2 regions of the Agromyces cerinus genome follow, and region 1 is predicted to be linked to the other one. Evidence: riboswitches for the same ligand, from Rfam matches in the RefSeq annotation. Region 1 holds a riboswitch; the other holds the start of a gene.
The links. A riboswitch is a leader RNA that binds a small molecule or an ion and turns the genes downstream of it on or off. The one in region 1 is predicted to bind thiamine pyrophosphate.

Region 2: another riboswitch for thiamine pyrophosphate. It lies ahead of thiM (hydroxyethylthiazole kinase); the one in region 1 lies ahead of JOE59_RS05035 (ECF transporter S component).

The regions. Positions count from the first base shown of each region.
Region 1 covers NZ_JAFBCT010000001.1:1,117,550-1,123,162, reverse strand. The annotation lists gene JOE59_RS18695 (AAA family ATPase) at 1-540, opposite strand, end outside; gene JOE59_RS05045 (energy-coupling factor transporter transmembrane component T family protein) at 537-1,325, opposite strand; gene JOE59_RS05040 (ABC transporter ATP-binding protein) at 1,322-2,812, opposite strand; gene JOE59_RS05035 (ECF transporter S component) at 2,814-3,449, opposite strand; TPP riboswitch at 3,489-3,598, opposite strand; gene JOE59_RS05030 (hypothetical protein) at 3,685-4,017, opposite strand; gene JOE59_RS05025 (DNA polymerase IV) at 4,082-5,347, opposite strand; gene JOE59_RS05020 (alpha-L-fucosidase) at 5,450-5,613, opposite strand, start outside.
Region 2 covers NZ_JAFBCT010000001.1:25,967-31,579, reverse strand. The annotation lists gene JOE59_RS00140 (dicarboxylate/amino acid:cation symporter) at 1-260, shown strand, start outside; gene JOE59_RS00135 (fibronectin type III domain-containing protein) at 288-1,217, shown strand; gene JOE59_RS19020 (fibronectin type III domain-containing protein) at 1,253-3,343, shown strand; TPP riboswitch at 3,426-3,538, shown strand; gene thiM (hydroxyethylthiazole kinase) at 3,529-4,401, shown strand; gene thiE (thiamine phosphate synthase) at 4,398-5,060, shown strand; gene JOE59_RS00115 (bifunctional hydroxymethylpyrimidine kinase/phosphomethylpyrimidine kinase) at 5,057-5,613, shown strand, end outside.

The sequences.
Region 1 (5,613 bases):
AGGCGCGGTTCGTGCGACGTATCGCCGCCACTGGCGCTCCCACAGGTCCCAGTAGGGGTCGAACGCCCCGGCGTCGCGCGCGAGTGCGCGGCGCTTGCGCACCTGAGGCGACGCCTCGACCCAGATCGCGACGGCCTCGATCGACGAGGTCGCGGCGAAGGCTCCGCATCCTTCGATGATGAGCGGGCGGCCCGGCCTGCTGTGCTCGACCGATCCGACGCGACCGGCCGCCCAATCCCACGTCCGCCAGGTGCCGACCGCACCGCGGGCACGGCGGGCGACGAGTTCGCGCACCACCTCGGCACCGGCGCGCTCGAGGCCGGTCCAGCCCGGGTAGACGTCGTCGAGGCGCACGAGCTCGGGCGCCCGACCCGGCCAGGCCCGCACGAGCGCATCGGCGAGGGTGCTCTTGCCCGAACCGCTCGGCCCGTCGACGGCCACGACCTGCGCGCCCGCAGCGCGGCAATGCTCGAGCACGAGGCGCACTGCGGATGCCGCGGGGGTGCCCGCGGCCACGCCGCCCGACGCGCTCGCGCTCACGCCCACACCGCGTGGTAGGTGCCCGCCCAGACGGCGCAGCCGATCGCGAGCACCGCGATGCCTGCGGCGATGCAGAGCAGCGCGGCATCCGGCCAGCCGACCCGCGATTCGCGCGCCCAGGTGCGTGGGTGGTCGGAGCCGAAACCGCGAGCCTCCATCGCCGTGGCGAGCTTGCTGCCGCGCCGGATCGCGAGCACGAGCAAGGCGAACGCCATGGTCGCGAACCGCCGGATCACGCCGTGATCGCCGATGCCGCGCGCACGCCGCGACAGCGCCATCGCCCGCCAATCCTCGATGAAGAGGCCGACGAGTCGCGCGCCCGCCAGGGCGCCGAGTACGAAACGGCTCGGGAGCCTCGCGATCTGCGCGAGGCCGTCGGCCAGCTCGGTCGGATCGACGTTCATGAACAGCAGAACCGCGGGCAGTCCGATCGCGAGCACGCGCACGGTGACGGCGACGGCGAGTTCGATCGATCCGTCGGTGATGCGGGCGAGCCAGAACGACCAGTACTCGGTGCCCTCCGGCTGGCCGTAGAGCAGCATGCTGAGACCGGCGATGGGCGCGGCGATGAGGATCGGCCATCCTCGCGAGACGAGGACCTTCGGCGTCACCCCCGCGATCGCGAAGAGCACGAGCTGTATGCCGAGAGCGACGGAGGCGCTCACCCAGTCGACGGTGAGCAGCAGGGGCGTCGTGAGCAGCATCGCCGCGGCGAGGCGGCTCACGGGGTTCACGCGGTCGACGAGGTGCAGTCGCGGGGTCGTCGTGGTCATGGTCGTGGTCATGCCGCCGCCTCCATGCGCAGCGCGTCGCTGCCGAGGTCGAGGTGCTGGTCGCCGAGTGCGTCGAGGTAGGCGGCGTCGTGGCTGACCGAGAGCAGCGTCGTGCCGTCGTCGACGAGCGTGCGGAGCAGCGTCACGAGTTCGATCCAGGTCAGGCGGTCCTGCCCGAAGGTGGGCTCGTCGAGGATGACGACGCCGGGCTGCGCGACGAGCGCGCACCCGACCGTGAGACGTCGCTGCTCACCGCCCGAGAGAGTGAACGGGTTCGCCTCGGCGAGTCGGTCGAGCCCCAGTCGTTCGAGCACCTCGCGGGTGCGTCGAGCCGTGGTCGCTGCGTCGAGACCGAGCGCGCGCGGCGCGACCTCGAGTTCGCGCTGCACCGTCGACGCCACGAACTGATGCTCGGGCTCCTGGAAGACGGTGCCGATGCGGGTGAGGAGCTCGCGCGACCGCCAGCGGATCGGATCCGTCTTGAGCCCGGCGGCGAGCTCGATCGAGGCGCGCACTCTGCCGCCGAGCGGCGCCAGCAGGCCGCCCATGGTGAGCGCGAGCGTCGACTTGCCGGCACCGTTCGGCCCCGTGAGCACTGTCGAGGCGCCACGCGGCAAGGCGAGCGAGAGGCCGCTGCGCACGACGGCGTCGCTGCGGCGGCCGATCGCAAGTTCGACGGCATCGAGATCGACGACGGATGCCGCGGGCGCGGGCCGCGCGGCGGAAACCGCTGGTCGCACGCCCGGCACCCACACCCCTGCGGCGAGCAGGGCGTCGCGCTGCGTCGAGATGACGTGCTGCGGCTCGCCGTCGGCGATGAGCCGCCCGTCGCGACCGAGCACGACGACACGCGTCACGAGGTCGATCCAGACGTCGACGCGATGCTCGACGACGACGAAGGTCGCGCCGGTTCGATCGAGCGTACGAGCGACCGCCTGCCGCACCTCGTGGACGCCTGCGGGGTCGAGGTTCGCCGTCGGCTCGTCGAGCAGCAGCAGGCCTGGGCCCATCGCGAGGGCGCCCGCCAGCGCGAGACGCTGCTTCTGGCCGCCGGAGAGGACGCTCGTGGAGTGGTCGAGTGGGAGGTCGAGGCCGACCTCGTCGAGGGCACGACGCACGCGCGGCCAGATCTCGTCACGCGGAACGCCGAGGTTCTCGCAGCCGAACGCCACATCGTCGCCGACCCTCGCGAGGATCACCTGCGAGTCGGGATCCTGCAGCACGAGACTCGCCCGCCCGCGCACGGCTCCGGGCCACTCGCCGTCGATGAGCAGCGAGCCGGTCTCCTCGCCCTCTTCAGCCCCGCCGTGTACTCCGGCGAGTGCATGCAGGAGCGTCGACTTACCCGACCCCGATGGCCCGAGCAGCAGCACCCGCTCCCCCGCGGCGATGACGAGGTCGATGCCGTCGAGCGCAGATCGCTTGCGCCCGGCGTGCCGCCACCCCCACCCGCGCGCCTCCACGCGCGCGGGCCGGGTGGCACCGGTTTCGCGCGACACGTCAGACCCGCTGGGCCACGTCTTGACCGGCGGCGAAGCGATTGAGCGCCCCCGTCGCGGCGAGACCGCGCACGATGAGCCAACCGAGCAGCCCGGCGAGCAGTGCGCCCGAGATGACGACGGTCGCGAAGTAGAGGCCGAGGAACTCCGCCGACTTCGCGAGGTTGCCCGAGGTGAAGAGCTCGAGCGTCCATGCCGCGGCGCCGGCAGCAGCACCCGCGAGCATCGCGGTCAGGAGCCCGAATCGGCGGTACGCGAAGATCGCGAACACCAGTTCGGCACCGAGACCCTGCGCCAGACCGGAGTAGATCGTCTCGATGCCCCACTGGTTGCCGACGAGCGCCGAGACGATCGCCGCGAGCAGCTCGACGAAGAGCGCCGCACCCGGCTTGCGGATGATCAACCCGCCGAGCACGCCGCCGATGAGCCAGATGCCGACGGCGATGCCGCCGAGCCCCGGCGTGAGCGCATCGGCCGCGCTGAACCACGCGTAGCCGATGTTGTTCCAGAAGAGGAAGAGCAGCCCGGTCGCAACGCCGATGACGCTGGCGACGACGATATCGACGACCCGCCAGCGCAGATCGCGCGTCTTGCGGGGCGTGGAGGGGCTGCTGGTTTCTGATGCTGCAGTGTGCACTGTCGTGCCCTTTCGATTCGTGGAAAGAGGCACGGGAAATTGAGATGTGATTGGCCTCCCTGCGCTGGCATGACCCAGATCAGGTTCGACGGTCGAAGGTTGAGAACCTTCCTCTCAGCCCGGCTCACCGGACTCCCGTGTTCGAGCACGAGTATACGCCGATGGCGCGGGCAGCGACGTCGCCGTGGTCACACCGGCACGCACCAACGACGGCTGACCGCGATCCCGGTCGCGGTCAGCGCTTGAGCGCGCGGATCACCATTCGCAGCGCCTTGCCGGTGACCCACACGAGCGGAGTGGCGACGAGCAGCAGCCCGATGAGGTTCGGTTCGAAACGCACATCGCCCGAGCGCCCGACGTATGCGCCGAGCGGAATGGAGAGTCCGCCGCCGCCACCACCACCGGCCTCGTCGCCCGCACCGTCGGAGCCGCTGCCGGCGCCGAAGCCGTAGTACCCGAGCGCCACGGGCACGAGCGTGGTGCCGTCGATGTCGACGGGGTCTCCGTAGGAGGTCTTCACGCCGACGCCGGCGACGGTCTCAGCGAGGTCCAGAACGAGTTCAGCCATGTGTCAACGCTACCGGCGCGCTCGCTCCCGAACCACCCCTTGCGAGATTCGCCGGCACCGGGATTCAGCGAACGTCGCCGGCGCCGGGTTCGTTGCGACGCGACGATTCGACCCGGTCGGCTGCGCGCTTCACGAGCGAGGCGGGCCGCACGACTCCGCGACCGAACCGCGCTGTCACCTCGTCGATCGTGCGCTCGGCCTCGCGCCACTCTTCGTCTGGGTCCCACAGCATCGCCCCGCTGCCCGAGGTCCGGAGCTGTTCCGCCCGCACGCCGATGAGGCGGATGCGGGCCCCGTCTCCGGCGAGCTCGCCGAGCGCAGCGGATGCCTCGTCGTAGATGCGTCTCGCGACGTCGGTCGGCTCCCCCAGGGTGCGTGATCGGGTGACCGTGCGGAAGTCGCCGTAGCGCAGCTTCAGCACGACCGTGCGCCCGACGACCCCGGCACGGCGGAGCCGCACTGCGACATCGTCGGAGAGTCGCAGCAGCTCGCGCCGCAACTGGTCGAGGTCGGTGAGGTCGTACCCGAAGGTGACCTCGTGCCCGATGCTCTTCTCCTCGCGCCCGGTGACGACGTCGCGCGCATCGACGCCCATCGACAGGTGAGCGAGCTTCGCTGCGAGTGCGGGCCCGAGCGCCCGTGCGAGCGCGTCGGCGGGCATGGCGGCCACGTCGCCGACCGTGCGCAGTCCGATGCGGGTGAGCGACTCCTCGGTGACCTTGCCGACCCCCCAGAGCGCGGAGACCGGCAATGGATGGAGGAACTCGAGGGTGCGGTCGGCCGGCACGACGAGCATGCCGTCGGGTTTCGCCCGGCTCGAGGCGACCTTCGCCACGAACTTCGTCGCCGCGACGCCGACCGAGCAGGTGAGGCCGGTCTCGTCGCGCACGCGCCTGCGCAGGCCCCACGCGATCTCGGCCGGGCTGCCGTGGAGGCGCCGGGCGCCGGAGACGTCGAGGAACGCCTCGTCGATCGAGAGCTTCTCGACCAGCGGCGTGACCTCTTCGAAGATCTGCATGACGCGGCGCGAGTACTCGGTGTAGCTCGCGTAGTCGCCGCGCAGCACGATCGCGTTCGGGCAGCGCTGCAGGGCGATGGACATGGGCATGGCCGAGTTGACGCCGTACCTGCGTGCCTCGTAGCTCGCGGCGGAGACGACGCCGCGCCCCGCAGTGCCGCCGACCAGCACGGGCTTGCCTCGGAGGTCTGGCCGCTTCAACAGCTCGACGGAGACGAAGAAGGCGTCCATGTCGACGTGCAGGATCGGTGTCGCCGAGTCGTCGACCGGACCGGTGGTCACTTGGCGCGACGAGCCGTCCTGCTTGCTCATGCTGCGACCCTATCCGCTGCCGCCGTCATCGTCGGACCAGGTCGGCGCCGGGCGCCCCCGCTCGAGCCGTGCTGCTCGCGCGGGGGCGCTCGGGGGGATCGCCTACTTCGTGGGGTAGACCGCGACTTCCGGCAGGCCCAGGTAGTTGGTGCCCGCCAGCTGCACCATCACGTAGCGCCCGTCGACCGGCGTGGCAACGGTGGTCGGCGCCGCCATCTGCCCGGTCTCGTGGTGCGACCACACGCCAGGCACCGCCGCTTGCTCCT
Region 2 (5,613 bases), 1.1 Mb from region 1:
TCATTCCGATCAGCGCGATCGCCGGCACCGCGAGCACGATGGCCAACGTCACCGCAGCCGCGACGAGCGCCGCGATCGTCGCCCGTCGCGCCGGCGCACTCGATGACGAGATCTTCGCCGGGCGGGCCGTGCACCGCGACGACCTCGACGACGACCGCGCCGCCGACGCCCCCGAGGCGGGCGGGAACGACTCCGACGCCATCGAAGCGGATGCCTCGGGGCCTGGCGCCGCACCGACCGAACTCGCCGCCCGCCACTGACCGGCCGACCCAGAAGGAAGCAACGCCATGACCTCTCGCACCACCCACCGCGCACGCGGCCTCCGCGGTTTCGCGGCGACCCTCGTGCTCGCGATCACCGTGCCCGCGCTCGTGCTCATCAGCAGCAGCTCTGCGTCGGCCGCAGGCGATGTCTGCGACCTCTGCTCGATCAACTTCGACCTCGGCGCCTGCGAGGACGCCGGCGGGTACCCGTACGACAGCACGCAGGAGGACCCGCCGCCTGCGTTCGGCGGCGGCAGCGCTCCCGCACCCGCCCCCGCTCCTGCGCCCGCCCCGGCGCCCGCCCCGGCACCGGCACCCGCACCCGCTCCGAAGACCGGCACCACGGGAACTTCCGGCGGCACCACCGGAACCTCCGGCGGCAGCTCCTCCGGCGGCAGCTCCTCCGACGAGTCGGGTGACACCACGGATGCGTCGCAGGCTGCGGCAGGCGCGGCTGCACCCGCAGCCGTCGGCGCGAAGGCGCCACTCGCGCCTGCCGCGCCGCGCCTGACCGTCAAGGGCAGCTCCCTCACCGTGATCTGGGCGGCGCCGACCGACGGCGGGTCGCCGGTGACCGGCTACAAGCTCTCGCTCAACGAGGGCACCGCGATCCCCCTCGCCGCGACCGCGACCTCGCACACCTTCAGCGTGCTCGGCGCCGGCAAGTACACAGCGACCCTGGTCGCCGTGAACGCCGTCGGCGAGTCACCCGTGTCGAGCGTGTCGAAGTCGGTGACCATCACCGGATCGACCGCGAAGCCCACCGCGCAGGCCGTCGAGACCAGCGCCGCCTCGAACGGCGGAGCACCCGAATGGCTCGCCGGCGCCGGCATCCTCGTCGCCCTCGTGGCCGTCGGCGCACTCGCGCTGCTCGGCCAGCGGCTGATCGCCCGCCGCCGCACGAACGCGGCGACCCACGGCGAGCAGCCCGACGAGACATCCGTGCCCGAATGACCGGCCCGGCCAACCCCCCAGAGAAAGGAAGCACCGTGCCCGACCACCAGCGCCCCACCCCGAGGCGGGCGGCGATGCTGACCGCACTCGCCATCGCCGGCACCGTCGTGCTCGGCGGTGTCGCGGCGGCCCCGGCCTCCGCAGCACCCGAGAGCCCGACCGATACCGTCGACTACTTCGCCGACGCCTACGAAGGGCTCGGCACCGGCAGCGTCTACGAGACCGTCACGTTCGAGCGGTTCGAATACCTGCTCGGCCAGGAGGGCCGGTTCGCGTTCCTCATCGGCGGGCCGGAAGACGCCCAGACGGCCGCGACCATCGGCCCCATCAACGACGTCGCGAAGGCCGCGGGCGTCGACCGCATCTACAACTTCGACCCGCGCCTCGACGGCGACCGTCTCGACATCCGCACGACGACGAACGCCGACGTCGCCCCGCTCTGGGCACGACTCGTGACCAACGCCCTCGGCAAGGACACGCAGACTCCGTTCGACGGCACCGACGACCCGACGCTCTTCGTCTACGACTCGGCGCACCTCGCGGGCGGCGCCGAAGACCGCATCGTCTCGGCGATCACCACTCCGGTGACCGCCGCGCAGCTCGCCGACCCGGCCGCGCTCGCCGCCTTCAAGGCGGAGGTCGCCGCCGTGCTCGGCACGGCGGCTGACCTCGACACGAGCGACCAGTTCACGTTCACCGAGCAGGTCGTGAACGCCAAGCACGCCTCGGCCTACGGCGGCCGCGACGTCTACGGCGGCGCGACGGTGCTGGGCGACGCCGACGCCGACTGGCGCGTGCAGACGATCACCTACCCCGAGCTCGTGAACCTGCTCGAGAGCGACGGCGACTACGTGCTGCTCTTCGGCGGCACGTGGTGCCACAACACCCGCGCCGTGCTGAAGGAGGTCAACCGGCAGGCCGTGGCGAACGACGTCGCGAAGGTCTACTTCTTCGACCTGCGCCTCGACGGCAACTCGGGCAACGACCTGCACATCCGCGACACCGGCTCGGAGTTCGCGGACTTCTACGGCGACCTCGTCACGAAGTACCTGCCGAACCTCGTGACCCAGTACGTGCCCGGAGTCTCGGGCCAGGTCGACTACTTCCCGGGCGGCGACACCTCGAAGGCGCTCGCCACGGCGAAGAAGCTGCAGGTGCCGTACCTGCTCGAGTACGACCGCTCGCGCACCGTCGGCGGCGAGCCCGCGCCGATCGCACAGCAGTGGATCCACGCCAACGCCGACGGCACCTACAAGGAGTACATGACCGAGTGGTGGTACGTGAACGACCTGCCCGGGCGGTACGCCGACCGGCCCGACCCCGCCGGTCTCGCCGCACAGCTCGCGTTCGCCGATGAGGCGATCGCCGCCCTCGGCACCTTCTTCGATGCGCTGCCGTACGACCCCGAGGTCGTCGCCACCGCGCCGGCCACCCCCGAGGCGCCCGGCGCCACGGTCGCCGGCACCGACGTGACCGTCTCGTGGGCGGCACCCGCCGACGGCGGCTCGCCCATCACGGAGTACCTCGTCTCGCTGAACGGCGCCGCCCCGGTCTCGGTGCCCGCCGGCACGACGACGCGCACCTTCACCGGGCTCGCCGCCGGCGAGTACACGGCGACCGTCGCCGCACGGAACACGGTCGGCACGTCTGCGGCATCCGCTGCCTCGACCGCCGTGACCGTGGTGGCGGCACCCGCCGTCGACCCGACGACGGTGAAGGGCACGGTCACGGTGACCGGCGACCTCGTGCCGGGCGGCCGCATCACGGTCGTCGGCGAGAGCCTGGCGCCGGGCACCGACGGCTTCGCGGTCGAGCTCCACTCGACGCCGCAGACGCTCGGCTCGGCGACGACGAACAGCGACGGCGGGTTCACCTTCACGGGAACCATCCCGGCTGCGACGCCCGCAGGCGCGCACACGATCGTCGTCACGATCGACGGCGTCGAGGTCGCGAACTCGTCGATCACGGTCGCCGCGGCCGGCTCCGGCGAGGAGACGACGAGCGCGGGGCTCGCGTCCACGGGCGCCCCGCTCGTCGACGTGCTCGGATGGCTCGCGCTCGCCCTGCTCGCCGCGGGCGGCGCGGCGTACGGGATCGTGCGGGTACGGGCTCGACGCGTGAGCTGACGACCGCACGAACCGATCGGGGGTGGATGCCATGCGGCATCCGCCCCCGTTCTCGTTGCCGTCGTCGACCACTAGGCTCGACCGCAGTGACACGGGGTGCCGTGCGCCGCTTCACCCGAAGCGGGCATGGCTGAGAACACACCCGTCGAACCTGATCTAGTTCGAACTAGCGAAGGGATGTCGCGTTGAGCGATCGTCTGTCCATCGACCCTGCCCGGCACTCCGCCGAACTGCTGAACCTCGTTCGCGAGGCGACGCCGCTCGTGCAGTGCATCACCAACAAGGTCGTCACGAACGTGACGGCCAACACCCTGCTCGCGCTCGGCGCAGCGCCCGCGATGGTCGACATCCGCGGCGAGTCCGGCGTCTTCGCGGGCATCGCCTCGGGGCTCCTCGTGAACCTCGGCACCCCCACCGAGGAGCAGCGCGACGCCGCACGCGAGGCGGTGCCCGCGGCGAACGCGGCCGGCACGCCCTGGGTGCTCGACCCGGTCGCGGTCGGCAGCCTGCCCGTGCGCACGGCGCTCGCGCACGAACTGCTCGTGCTCCGCCCCACCGTGATCCGCGGCAACGCGAGCGAGGTCATCGCCCTCACCGGAGCCGGCAGCGGCGGCCGCGGGGTCGACGCCTCCGATTCCACCGATTCGGCAGCGGATGCCGCGGCTCACCTCGCTGCAGCGCACGACTCGGTCGTGGCAGTGTCGGGCCCGGTCGATCTCATCACCGACGGCCGCCGCATCGCCCGCGTGGCGAACGGCGACCCCCTGCTCACGCTCGTGACGGGCGGCGGCTGCGCGCTCGGGGCCGTCACCGCGGCGTTCCTCGCCGTCGCCGATGACCCGTTCGCGGGCGCCGTCGCGGCGACGCTCGTCTACACGGTCGCCGCCGAGATCGCAGCCGCCGCACCCGGAGGAGTGGGCACCGTCGGCCCCGGCACGTTCGCACCCCGATTCCTCGACGCACTCGCGCAGCTCACGGCCGAACAGGTCGTCGAGCGCGCCCGCGTGCGCGTCTCGGTCGTCGACGCGAGCGGCGTCGCCGCGCTGGTGCGCTCGTGAGCGCGCGCACAGCCCTCGACCTCTCGACCTACCTCGTCACCGATGCCGCGCTCTGCGGCGAGCGCGGTGTCGTCTCGGTCGTGGCCGAGGCCGTCGCGGGCGGCGTGCGCGTGGTGCAGGTGCGCGACAAGAGCACCGAGGCATCCGCTCTGCTCGCCCAGCTCGAAGCGCTCGCGGAGGTCATCGACGGGAGGGCGGTGCTGCTCGTGAACGACCGCCTCGACCTCGCGATCGCAGCACGGGCGAGCGGCCTGCCGGTCGACGGCGTGCACCTCGGCCAGGGAGACGCTGCCGCGGCCATCGCCCGTGACCGGCTCGGCCCCGACGCCGTCGTCGGCCTCACGGCGAACACGCCCGCCCACCTCGAGGCACTGCGCCGGATGCCCCGCGGCACCGTCGACTACCTCGGCGTCGGCGTCATCCGGCCGACATCGACGAAGCCCGACCATCCGCCGGCCCTCGGCATCGACGGCTTCGCCCGATTCGCCGCAGAGACGGAGCTGCCGTGCGTCGCGATCGGCGGCATCACGGCGTCCGACATCGCGCCGCTCCGCGAGGCCGGCGCCGCCGGTGCGGCACTCGTGTCGGCGATCTGCGCGGCCGACGACCCACGAGCCGTGGCCCGAGATCTCGCGAACCGATGGGAGGCGGCGCGATGACCGCTCGAGTGCTGAGCATCGCCGGCAGCGACCCCTCGGGCGGCGCCGGCATCCAGGCCGACCTGAAGTCGATCTCCGCGGTCGGGGGCTACGGCATGGCTGCGATCACGGCCCTCACCGCGCAGAACACCCGCGGTGTGCGCGACGTGCACGTGCCGCCCGCGAGCTTCCTCGCGGCGCAGCTCGATGCGATCTCCGACGACATCACGATCGACGCCGTGAAGCTCGGCATGCTCGCGAACGCCGAGGTCATCCGCACGGTCGCCGACTGGCTCGAGCGCACCCGTCCGCCCGTCGTCGTGCTCGACCCCGTCATGGTCGCGACGAGCGGCGACCGCCTGCTCGACGCCGACGCCGAAGCGGCGATGCGCGAGCTGCTGCCGCTCGCCGACCTCGTCACCCCGAACCTCGGCGAGCTCGCGGTCCTCGCGGGCTCCGGCGACGGGCCACCGGTCGTGGCGGAGACCTGGGCCGAGGCGATCGCGCAGGCCGAGAGCGTCTCGGCGCGGTACGGGGTGCGGGTGCTCGCGAAGGGCGGCCACCTCGCCGACGA